DNA from 3 places in the Brevibacillus sp. AY1 genome. Region 3 is predicted to be linked to each of the others. Evidence: riboswitches for the same ligand, from Rfam matches in the RefSeq annotation. Region 3 holds a riboswitch; each other region holds the start of a gene.
The links. A riboswitch is a leader RNA that binds a small molecule or an ion and turns the genes downstream of it on or off. The one in region 3 is predicted to bind S-adenosylmethionine.
Positions count from the first base shown of each region.

Region 1: it holds a riboswitch for S-adenosylmethionine, as region 3 does, so the genes downstream of both, metH (methionine synthase) here and JZI27_RS10155 (MetQ/NlpA family ABC transporter substrate-binding protein) in region 3, are expected to answer to the same signal.
Region 2: it holds a riboswitch for S-adenosylmethionine, as region 3 does, so the genes downstream of both, JZI27_RS03545 (sugar ABC transporter substrate-binding protein) here and JZI27_RS10155 (MetQ/NlpA family ABC transporter substrate-binding protein) in region 3, are expected to answer to the same signal.

Region 1 covers NZ_JAFLPN010000001.1:288,186-291,461, reverse strand. The annotation lists gene metH (methionine synthase) at 1-1,645, opposite strand, end outside; SAM riboswitch class I at 1,774-1,873, opposite strand; gene JZI27_RS01495 (YjcZ family sporulation protein) at 2,080-2,181, shown strand; gene JZI27_RS01490 (hypothetical protein) at 2,325-2,819, shown strand; T-box leader at 2,862-3,114, shown strand; gene argS (arginine--tRNA ligase) at 3,181-3,276, shown strand, end outside.
Region 2 covers NZ_JAFLPN010000002.1:30,422-33,697, reverse strand. The annotation lists gene JZI27_RS03550 (sugar ABC transporter ATP-binding protein) at 1-989, opposite strand, end outside; gene JZI27_RS03545 (sugar ABC transporter substrate-binding protein) at 1,060-2,076, opposite strand; SAM riboswitch class I at 2,186-2,302, opposite strand; gene JZI27_RS03540 (ATP-binding protein) at 2,500-3,276, shown strand, end outside.
Region 3 covers NZ_JAFLPN010000009.1:34,009-37,284, forward strand. The annotation lists gene JZI27_RS10150 (methionine ABC transporter ATP-binding protein) at 1-558, opposite strand, end outside; gene JZI27_RS10155 (MetQ/NlpA family ABC transporter substrate-binding protein) at 593-1,411, opposite strand; SAM riboswitch class I at 1,554-1,657, opposite strand; gene JZI27_RS10160 (DUF2294 domain-containing protein) at 1,887-2,240, shown strand; gene JZI27_RS10165 (ABC transporter substrate-binding protein) at 2,517-3,276, shown strand, end outside.

The sequences.
Region 1 (3,276 bases), on a different contig from region 3:
TTCCCGCCGCAGGCAATCCAAAAGACACGTTGCTCACACCCAGAATGGTTTTGCAATGAGGCATCGCTTCCTTGATGAGACGGATGCCTTCCACGGTCTCTTTCGCTGAACCGATGTACTGCTCATCTCCGGTACCTACCGGAAAGACAAGCGGATCAAATATGATATCTTGAGGGTTGACCCCATATTGATTTACCAGCAGGTCGTACGAGCGCTTGGCTACCTCCAGCTTTTTTTCGCGTGTAACAGCCATTCCAGCTTCCTCGATGGTCCCAACGACAACGGCTGCACCGTATTTATGAATCAGGGGAGCAACCTCTTCAAATCTCTCCAGTCCATCCTCCAGATTGATGGAGTTGAGAATGGCCTTTCCTTGCGAATAACGCAATCCCAGCTCCATGACCTTGGCATCTGTGGAGTCGATCATCAATGGCGCTTTCACTTTTTTCATAATATATTGGAGGAATTTTTCCATATCGGCGTATTCATCCCGGTCCGGATCTGCGAGACAAATATCGATTACGTGAGCTCCACGCTTCACCTGGGCTCGGGCAATATCAGATGCTTCTTCATACTGCCCTGCCGCGATCAGATCGCGGAATTTCTTGGAACCAATCACGTTGGTACGTTCTCCGACGAGCAACGGACGGTTATCGTCTTCTACGTAAACGACGTCAATACCGGATACAGCACTGACAGGTTCGCTTACTTGCGTACGAGGCTTGCAGTCCTTCAGCGCGTCTGCCATGGCCCGGATGTGATCGGGGGTCGTTCCGCAGCAGCCACCTGCGATGTTGAGCCAGCCCTGCTCGGCAAAAGCCCGCATTTTGGCAGCGAGTCCTTGTGGTGTCTCGTGGTAATGTCCGTTTTCATCTGGCAGCCCGGCATTGGGATAACAGCTCACGCCGCATTGAGCCAAGCCAGAGAGTGTACGCAAATGATCGCGCATGAATTCAGGACCAGTCGCACAATTAAGACCTACGGAGACTGGCTTCAGATGCTCCAGAGAGAAGTAAAAGGCTTCGATGTTTTGTCCAGCCAAGGTAGTACCCATCGGCTCGATCGTCCCGGACAGCATCACCGGCACTTCTTGACCCAGCTCCGCAAAGGCCTGACGAATCCCGATACCGCCCGCTTTGACGTTGAGAGTATCCTGCGAGGTCTCAAGCAAAAGCACGTCGACTCCACCCAGCAGCAATCCTTTTGCCTGGCGATAATACGATTCGACCAAATCATCGAAGGTTACCCCTCCGGTCAGCGAGAGCGTCTTCGTCGTTGGCCCCATGGACCCTGCCACATAACGGGGCCACTCAGGAGTGGAATAGCGATCGACCGCTTCTTTTGCCAGTCTGGCAGCCTCGATGTTGATCTCCAGATCTTTATCCGCTACGTCATATTCAGCGAGCACCACCGAAGTAGCACCAAAGGTATTTGTCTCGACGATATCTGCTCCTGCCTCCAGATACGTTTCGTGGATGGATCGAATCACATCCGGTCTGGTCAAATTCAGCAATTCATTACAGCCCTCGTACTCATCCCCGCCAAAATCTTCTGCAGACAGATTGGCCTGCTGCAGCATCGTGCCCATAGCACCGTCCAGTATCAAAATTTTCTGGGAAAGCTGTTCGCGAAAAGTAGGTTTCATTTGGCTTGCTCCTTCTCCCCTGTATCGGTAGTTCTTTTTGACGAACGATTTTACATGCAAATAAAAAAATCCTCTTCTTGTGAAAGGAGAGGATTTGTCCGCGAGATAGCTTATGCGCTTGAACCATCCTCTTATCTTTCAAAGCAAAAAGCTTTGCTGGAATTGGCACCGGTTTTACCGGTTGCCGAGGCTTCATCAGGCCAGTCCCTCTGCCTCTCTGGATAAGAGTTGTACATGCTATTCAATTATTTGGAATTTTGTATGACGTTTGAAAGTATCTTATCACCCCCCTTGCATGGCGTCAATCAACAATTTGTCTATTTTCATTGACGCTTCAAGATCGCGCCCAAATTTCCGGCAACTGGTCATTCGCCCACGCCAACCTCCGCGTTCGTGTATAGACTAGAGCATAACGGAAAGGAGGGAAAACAAACATGAGTACTTCTTACAGCAGCGGCTTTTTTGGTGAAGCCTTCGCAATCGTGCTCGTTCTGTTTATCCTGCTGGTCATCGTTGGGTGCTCTGACGACTGCTAGGCCATCAGACAGAATAGCTAAAAGAGCCTGAAGACTTCTTCAGGCTCTTTTTTCACATGTAACGTCAAGCACCCGCTTGATTGTCAGTGTTATCGTGATTTGCTATGATGGGGAACGAAGGACAACAAAGGAGCGAACCCTAAGTGGATACACTACTTCCCCAAGAAAAGGATGCATTTATCTCTGCATTGGAAAATATTAAAGTACTCGAACAAAGTGAATTCGAGACTTATAGCATTGTGAAGCATCGTGAGACCCAGCAGCATTATTTGCGCTACTTCCTTGTCCATATCAACCTGGTTGAGGGAGGTCGACGCAACGAGCACGACCACTTCCTGCCTGTCGAATCCGACGACGTTCTCGGACTGTTATTCGGTGAGCAATCTTATCATTTTCCCGACAACTGGCGCAAACCTTATTTGCGCAGTGGTAATGACAACCGCTTGATTCCCTTCGATCCCTCCGAGAATTACGATCTGGAGGAAGAGGCCAGGGCTGAGCTTGCGATGCTGGAGCAGCTGGAAACGTTCAAGAATCAATGGATGAACACGGAAAACCTGAGCGCTGAAGAAAAAGAAAAGCTGACGCGCGAGTATTTTCAAAAATTGGATCAAATCCTTAAAAAGCCAGAAGAGTAAGTTGCACATGCTCGTCTTTTTTGGCTATAATGCATAGATAAGGATGAATCGTTGATAAGGAAAGTACTCCATGTGTGAAGCTGAAGCGAGTCGGGGAAGGTGCAAGCCCGATGCGGACCATGTGAGGAAACGCCCCTTGGAGATGCTGCCTGAAAATCTGCGTTCCTTACGCAGATCGCGTAGGGACATGCCGGTACTGCCCGTTATCGCAGATCAAGCGGTTTTTGCTGGCCTCTGACAGGATAGCAAAAACAACAAGAGTGGCACCGCGGGAGCATAACCTCTCGTCTCTTTTTTCAGGAGACGCAGGGGTTTTTTTATTTGCGGATCACACCTTCACAAGTGAAAGGAGTATCAAAAAATGAGCTACAAGCATCAAGTGGCGGAGAAAATTGCTTCCGCCCTGGTTCACCTCGGCGTGGACTCGCTGACCAAAGAAAACGTTTATAACATGCTG
Region 2 (3,276 bases), on a different contig from region 3:
CCGGCATCTACCGCATCCTTGGGTGTTCGCAGGCGAAGCCGCTTCCCTTTCAGCACAATGTCACCTGAATCGCATGGATCAGCTCCAAAGAGGAGGCGCGCCAGCTCAGTCTTTCCTGCGCCGACCAGACCTACGACACCGACGATCTCTCCTTCACGCACCGTCAAGTCAGCACCGCGAACCTTGCCGCCTTTTACCCCGGCAACCTCCAGAAGGGGCTCCCCCATCTCCACATCGACCTTCGGGAACTCCTCGGCAAAGCTTTTCCCCAGCATATGGCTTATCACTTCGTCCATGTCGGTTGCAGCGGTTTCCGTCGTATGCACCCGCTGACCGTCGCGCATGATCGTGATTCGGTCGCATATTTGAAAAATCTCCGGCAGGCGATGCGAAATGTAGATAATCCCGACTCCTGCCTGTTTCAGCTGCGCAATGATCTGAAACAGCCGCTCGCACTCCCGGTTGCTCAGTGGGGCCGTCGGTTCGTCGAATATGACGAACTTCGCCTTTTGCACAGTGGCTCGCGCGATCAGGATCAGCTGTTTCTCAGACAGCGTACATGCTTCTACCTGTTTTTTGACCGAGATCGAAAAGCCAAACTCGCGCAAAATGTCTTCCGCCTGTGAGTAGATTCGCGGCCACCGAATCAAATCCGTGCCTTTGGCTTGCACGAGCTGGTCCAGCAAAATGTTCTCTGCCACGCTCAAATAAGGGATCAGAGCGGTATCCACCTCCTGGTAGACACACTGTACACCCTGCGCTTTGGCATCCTGAGGCGAATGAATCTGCAGCTGCTCCCCATCGATCGAGATCGAGCCTTCGTCAGTCTGATACGCCCCCGTCAATATCTTCATCAACGTGCTTTTTCCAGCGCCATTCGCTCCCAGAAGAGCATGAACCTCCCCTGCCTTCACTTCAAAATCGACTCCTCGCAAAGCAGGCACACCGGAAAAAGCCTTGACGATTCCTTTCATTTGTAGAATCGACATCCCATTCACCCCCTAAATGGAAGATTCCCGTTGATGGATCAACGGGAATAACCAACCAGCACGATCCGCATTACTTGCCCCACTCAGTGATATATTGGGACAACTCTGCCATCGTTACTTTTTTATCCTTTGGCAAGTCATCCTGCTTGACCAGCAATGGATTCAGCTTCACACTGTCGGGAACCTCTTCCCCTTTGATTTTCTTGAAGACCGTTTCCGCGTGAATACGGCCAATGTTGGATGGATCGACGGCTGCTGTAGCTGCCCAAGGTGAGTTGTCTGCTTGCATCAGCTGCAGGTCCTCGTCACTCAGGTCAATTCCGTAAACCTTGATCTCCGTACGTCCTGCTTGCTGGATCGCGCGAGTCGCTCCTTTGGCGAATTCATCCCACGCTGCCCAGACAGCAGTGATGTCTCCCTTGTTCGGATATTGACGCAGGATCGCTTCCATCTGTGTCTGTGTATCTACTGCGGTATTGTTCGTCGCACTGCCGAATGCCGCGATTTCTTTGATATCTGGATATTTCTTCAGGAATTCCTCGTATTTCACCTGACGTTTTTCCATCGGTGCGAAGCCGGCCACCCAGATCTTCACGATGTTTCCTTTACCGTTGTGGTCACTCGCCAGTTGTTCCAGGCTCAGTTCAGCCAGCTTCTGGTCATCCTGCTCGACGACAGGCACTCCCGGAATGCTGATATCGGTGTCAAACAAGACGACTGGAATCTTTTTGTCGACTGCTTTTTGGGTTCCTTGCTGGAGCGCTTCCGCCGTTCCGTGGTCGATCAGAATGCCATCGAAGTTCTGGTTGACTGCCGCATCCAGATTGGACGCCATTTTCGCCAGATCCGTATTGGCGTTAAAGACAGTCAGCTCGCCGCCATGTTTCTCTACCTCTGCTTTTACGCCGCTGATGTATTGTGCCGAGAAGGTTCCGACATCCTGGCGCATCACCAAAGCGATCCGCTTTTTGTCTCCAGCTGCCGCATCTCCACCCTGGGATGTGCTACCAGCACCGCCTCCGCAAGCGGTCAATAACAAGGACAAACTCAATGCCAAAAAACTAATCCGACTAACATGCTTTTTCATATTGTTTTACCCCCTTTTGTCTGTTTACCTTGATCCAAAGAAGAGGCCTGAGCAATCAAAAAGCCCCTTTCTTTATATAAAGAAAGAGGCTTCAATCACAGATCTACGCCTCTTATCTTTCAGGTATGCGATCTACCTGTAGGAATTAGCACCTTGGTACGCCAATAACTCGTACTAGGTTGCCGGGCTTCATAGGGCCAGTCCCTCAGCCTTCTCTGGATAAGAGTAATTTACATATTCACAAGTGTAATTCAAGTTCTATAACAGAATAGTATTCAAGAATCACCTAGATGTCAACTTGGTTTTTTAAAAATTTGAGTTGTCTTTCAAACTGTACATTGCGTTTGTAAAAAAAGGAATTAATGTGAGTTTTGTCGAACTATGATGGCCAAATAGACTGAAAACCTCTGGTGGGGATGCGAATTGAGTCTTATCAAAGAAATTACTCTTCAGCTCTTTTTTGCTCTGATCCCTTTTGTTATGTACAACATTTATTACAGAGACAAGATGAGGAGCTACAGCTCGCTATTCATTCTGATTACCAGCTCGATCTCTTTGCTGCTGGCGATGACCTTTGCCTCCAGCGCCGTAGAGGGTTTAATTTTTGATATTCGTTACGTCATCATGTTTTTTGGACTTGTTTACGGAGGAATTCAGACAGGTCTGATTCTCCTTGTCGAATTCGTCATATACCGTCTTTATCTGGGCGGCGATGGAAAATGGGTCGCCTTGTTGATCTTAGTCGTTTCGTTTTCCCTCTCTCTGGTCTTTGCCAAAAAATATCGGACTTCTCAAAACAAAACTTCCATCATTCTAGTAGCCGGCATCGTCTTTTCAGCCCTTCCCATGCTGATGACCTACCTGTTCCTGCATTCCTTTTTTGTGCAAAACATCCCGTACCACGCGATTACCATTCCGCTGAAGAATTGTATCGGCATCTGGCTGCTCATGACCTTGTTCAGCAAGGCTGTAGAAGATAAAGAAATGTTCATCCGTCATGCCCAAAACGAGAAAATTACCACGATGAGTCATGTGGCTGCCTCTCTGGTCCATGAAGTGCGCAACCCGCTTACAGCCGTGAAAGGATTTTTGAAGCTGATCAAGGAGGCTCCCGATGACCTGCCCAAGGTGGAGCAGTATATCACGATCTGTCTGGACGAGGTAAAACGCACCGAGGCTATCCTGTCCGACTACCTCTCG
Region 3 (3,276 bases):
GATGTCCAGCAAGAGATCCAGAATCGACTCGGTGGTCTGTGGATCAAGAGCAGATGTGGCTTCGTCGCAAAGCAAAATCTCCGGATCAGTCGCGAGCGCACGGGCAATCCCGACACGCTGCTTTTGGCCGCCAGACAATTGAGAGGGATAGGAATGAGCCTTATCCTCCAGGCCGACGAGTCTCAGCAGATCCTCAACCTTCTTCTTAATGACATCTTTCGGTACCTTGTTCATGCGCAAAATCTCGGCTACGTTGTCAAATACATTATAGGAAGAGAGAAGGTTGAAGTGCTGAAAGATAATCCCGATCTTCTTGCGTGCCTGTCGAAGCTCTTTTTCCTTCAGCGACAGCATATCCTGACCGTTGACGACTACTGAGCCGCTAGTTGGCTTTTCGAGCAAGTTGATCGTACGGAGCAGGGTACTTTTCCCAGCTCCGCTAAATCCGATCACTCCGAAAATTTGACCTTTCTCTACGTTCAGTGACACGCCTTTCAAGGCTTCAACCTGTTTGTTTCCGACCTTGTACGTCTTATGGATCTCTGTAAGCTGAATCATCTATCCAGTCTCCTTGCTGTGCAAATTTCCTGCCTTACCAGGACGGGAGGACGGCTCCATCAAAGTGTTCGTCGATAAATTTCTTCACTTCTTCCGAACGATATGCTTCTACTAGTTTTTTGATAGCAGGGTTGTCTTTATTCGATTCATTCACTGCAATGACATTAACATAAGGAGAATCAGATGTCTCGGAGAAAATCGAATCTTTTTTTGGAGAGTAGCCAGCAGACATCGCGAAGTTGGTATTGATACTTGCGAGCTCTACGTTGTTCAGGGAGCGTGCCAGGAAAGCAGCTTCCAGTTCTTTAAACTCCAATTTTTTCGGATTTTCAATGATATCCAGAGGAGTAGCTTCGTTTCCTACGCCTTCTTTTAGTTTGATCAATCCTGCTGCTTCATATAGCAGCAATGCACGGGCGCGGTTTGTTGGATCATTTTGAATACCAACAACTCCACCTTCAGGTACATCAGCTACGTTTTTATGCTTGGTGGAGTAGAGACCCATTGGGAATGTAACCGTTTTGTCTACGACGACGATTTTTGTCTTGTGGTCAGCATTGAATTTATCGAGAAACGGAATGGTTTGGAAGCTGTTCGCATCCAGAGCACCTTTATCCAAGGATTGGTTTGGCTGCACGTAGTCATTGAATACGACAACCTCTACTTCCAAGCCTTTTGTTTGGGCAACTTCCTTGACTTTGTTCATGATCTCTTCGTGCGGTCCAGCGGTTACGCCTACCTTCACTTTAGTCTGTTCAGCGGCTGCTGGTGCTGCTTCTTGTTTGGCTCCGCAAGCGGTCAACAAGGAAGCTGCAAGCAACAAGGATGTAAGCAAAAATCCGGTCTTTTTCATAGTAAATTTCTCCCCTTTTTTTCTGTTAAATTCTATATGTTTAAAAAATTGAAGCCCATGACCAAGTGTGTCTAGCAATCAAAAAAACCTCTTCCCGAAAGAAGAGGTTATCATGCAACACGAATAAAAGTCGCTTATACCTCTCTTATCTTCCGGAAAATATCTCCGCTGGAATTGGCACCATATCCAATTGGATAGGTTGCCGAGGTTTCATTGGGCCAGTCCCTCTACCTCTCTCTATAAGAGATGATTACATATGAAGTTAAATTGACACTAATTCTTACTTGGATAGTTGGATTATATAGTTCTTATTTATATCTGTCAAACACTTTTTGTAAGTAAGTAAAGTCGTACGAAGTAGAGCATATTTATCAAGGAAATGAGCAAAATACGAATATTGAACTTGAAAACGACTATGATCATATGTATAATGGGGGAGTAAAAAAGCCTGACAATTACGCTTGCAGGTGATGTTATGACCATACAGGACAATAGCGACAGTAGAAAGAAACTGTCTCATATCTATAATGAGATAGCCAAAGAGTTGTTCGGTTTTGGGACAACTTCACTAAAGGTTACGATTGAGAAAAACCTGATTGCTTTTCAAGCCAAGCACCGACGCTCTCCAAGATCCGATGCGCTCGAAGGCGAGGCTCCTGCACTAAAGCTGGAAGTAGATTTTCGGATGTCGCTTCTCTATAAGAAAAGACTGCGGGAACGTTTGGAAGAAGAAATGGGTCTGCAGCTGGAAGCGATATTGCGTGATTATGACGCTACTACACAGTGGGCCTTTACCAATGTGATCTTGTCGGATTCCACCGAAAAATAAATAGTCAACATTCCTATCTGGGATTTTTTCTTTTGATTTATCTTAAGGGAAGACCCGGTCGGGATGAAACAGACGTACAATTCTTTCGTTTACGAAGAAAAGTGCTCTTGTTTAGAAGAAATTATCTATTCAAGGGTGCTTTTCTTTTGTTTATTTCCTTATTTTTCCTTATTGAAGGGAGTGATGCGGGAAAGATCATCGGTTCTTTGGAGAAAGTAAAGTAAGGGGTTCATGGAACAAACAATAAAGAGATAGGTTTGAATGGAGGACTTTTACATGAAAAAATTATTTACTTCTTTGCTCTCTGTATCCGCACTTTCTCTCGCGCTGGCCGGCTGTGGCAGTGCAGATCAAGCTCAACAGCCAGAGGGAAATGCTGCTGGTGAAGCTCCAAAAGGCGCCCCTGCAAAGCTGGTGATCTCGACATGGGGTTTTTCTGAAGACTTCTTCCGCAAAGAAGTATATGAGCCATTCGAAAAAGAACACAACGTGGAAATTGTCTTGGAAATCGGAAACAACGCAGAACGCCTGAACAAAATTCGCCAAGGCAACTCTGCTGTCGACCTGATCTATCTATCGGACTACTACGCGCAGCAAGGGATCGATGACGGGCTGTTCGAAACGATCGATCGCAGCCGTATTCCGAACTTGAATGAAGTCTATGATATTGCCAAAGCCCCACTCGGAGAAGAGTACGGACCGGCTTATACCATCGGTCAATTCGGTATCGCGTACAATCCCAACCTGATTCAATCCGAGATCAAATCCTGGAAAGATCTGTGGAGTGCTGATTTGACTGGCAAGCTGACTCTGCCGAACATCACTTCGACCACTGGTCCGATGATTCTGGATGCTGCATCGCAAGTTTCAGGCAGCGCGACATTCAACGAAGACCAAGCATTTGCCAAAATGAAAGAAATCAACAGCGGAGTTGTCAAATACTACGATAAAACCTCTGAGTACGTGAACATGTTCAGCCAAGAAGAGATCGCAGTAGGACCGATCATGGAAATGTACTTCAAGGATATCCAGGCAG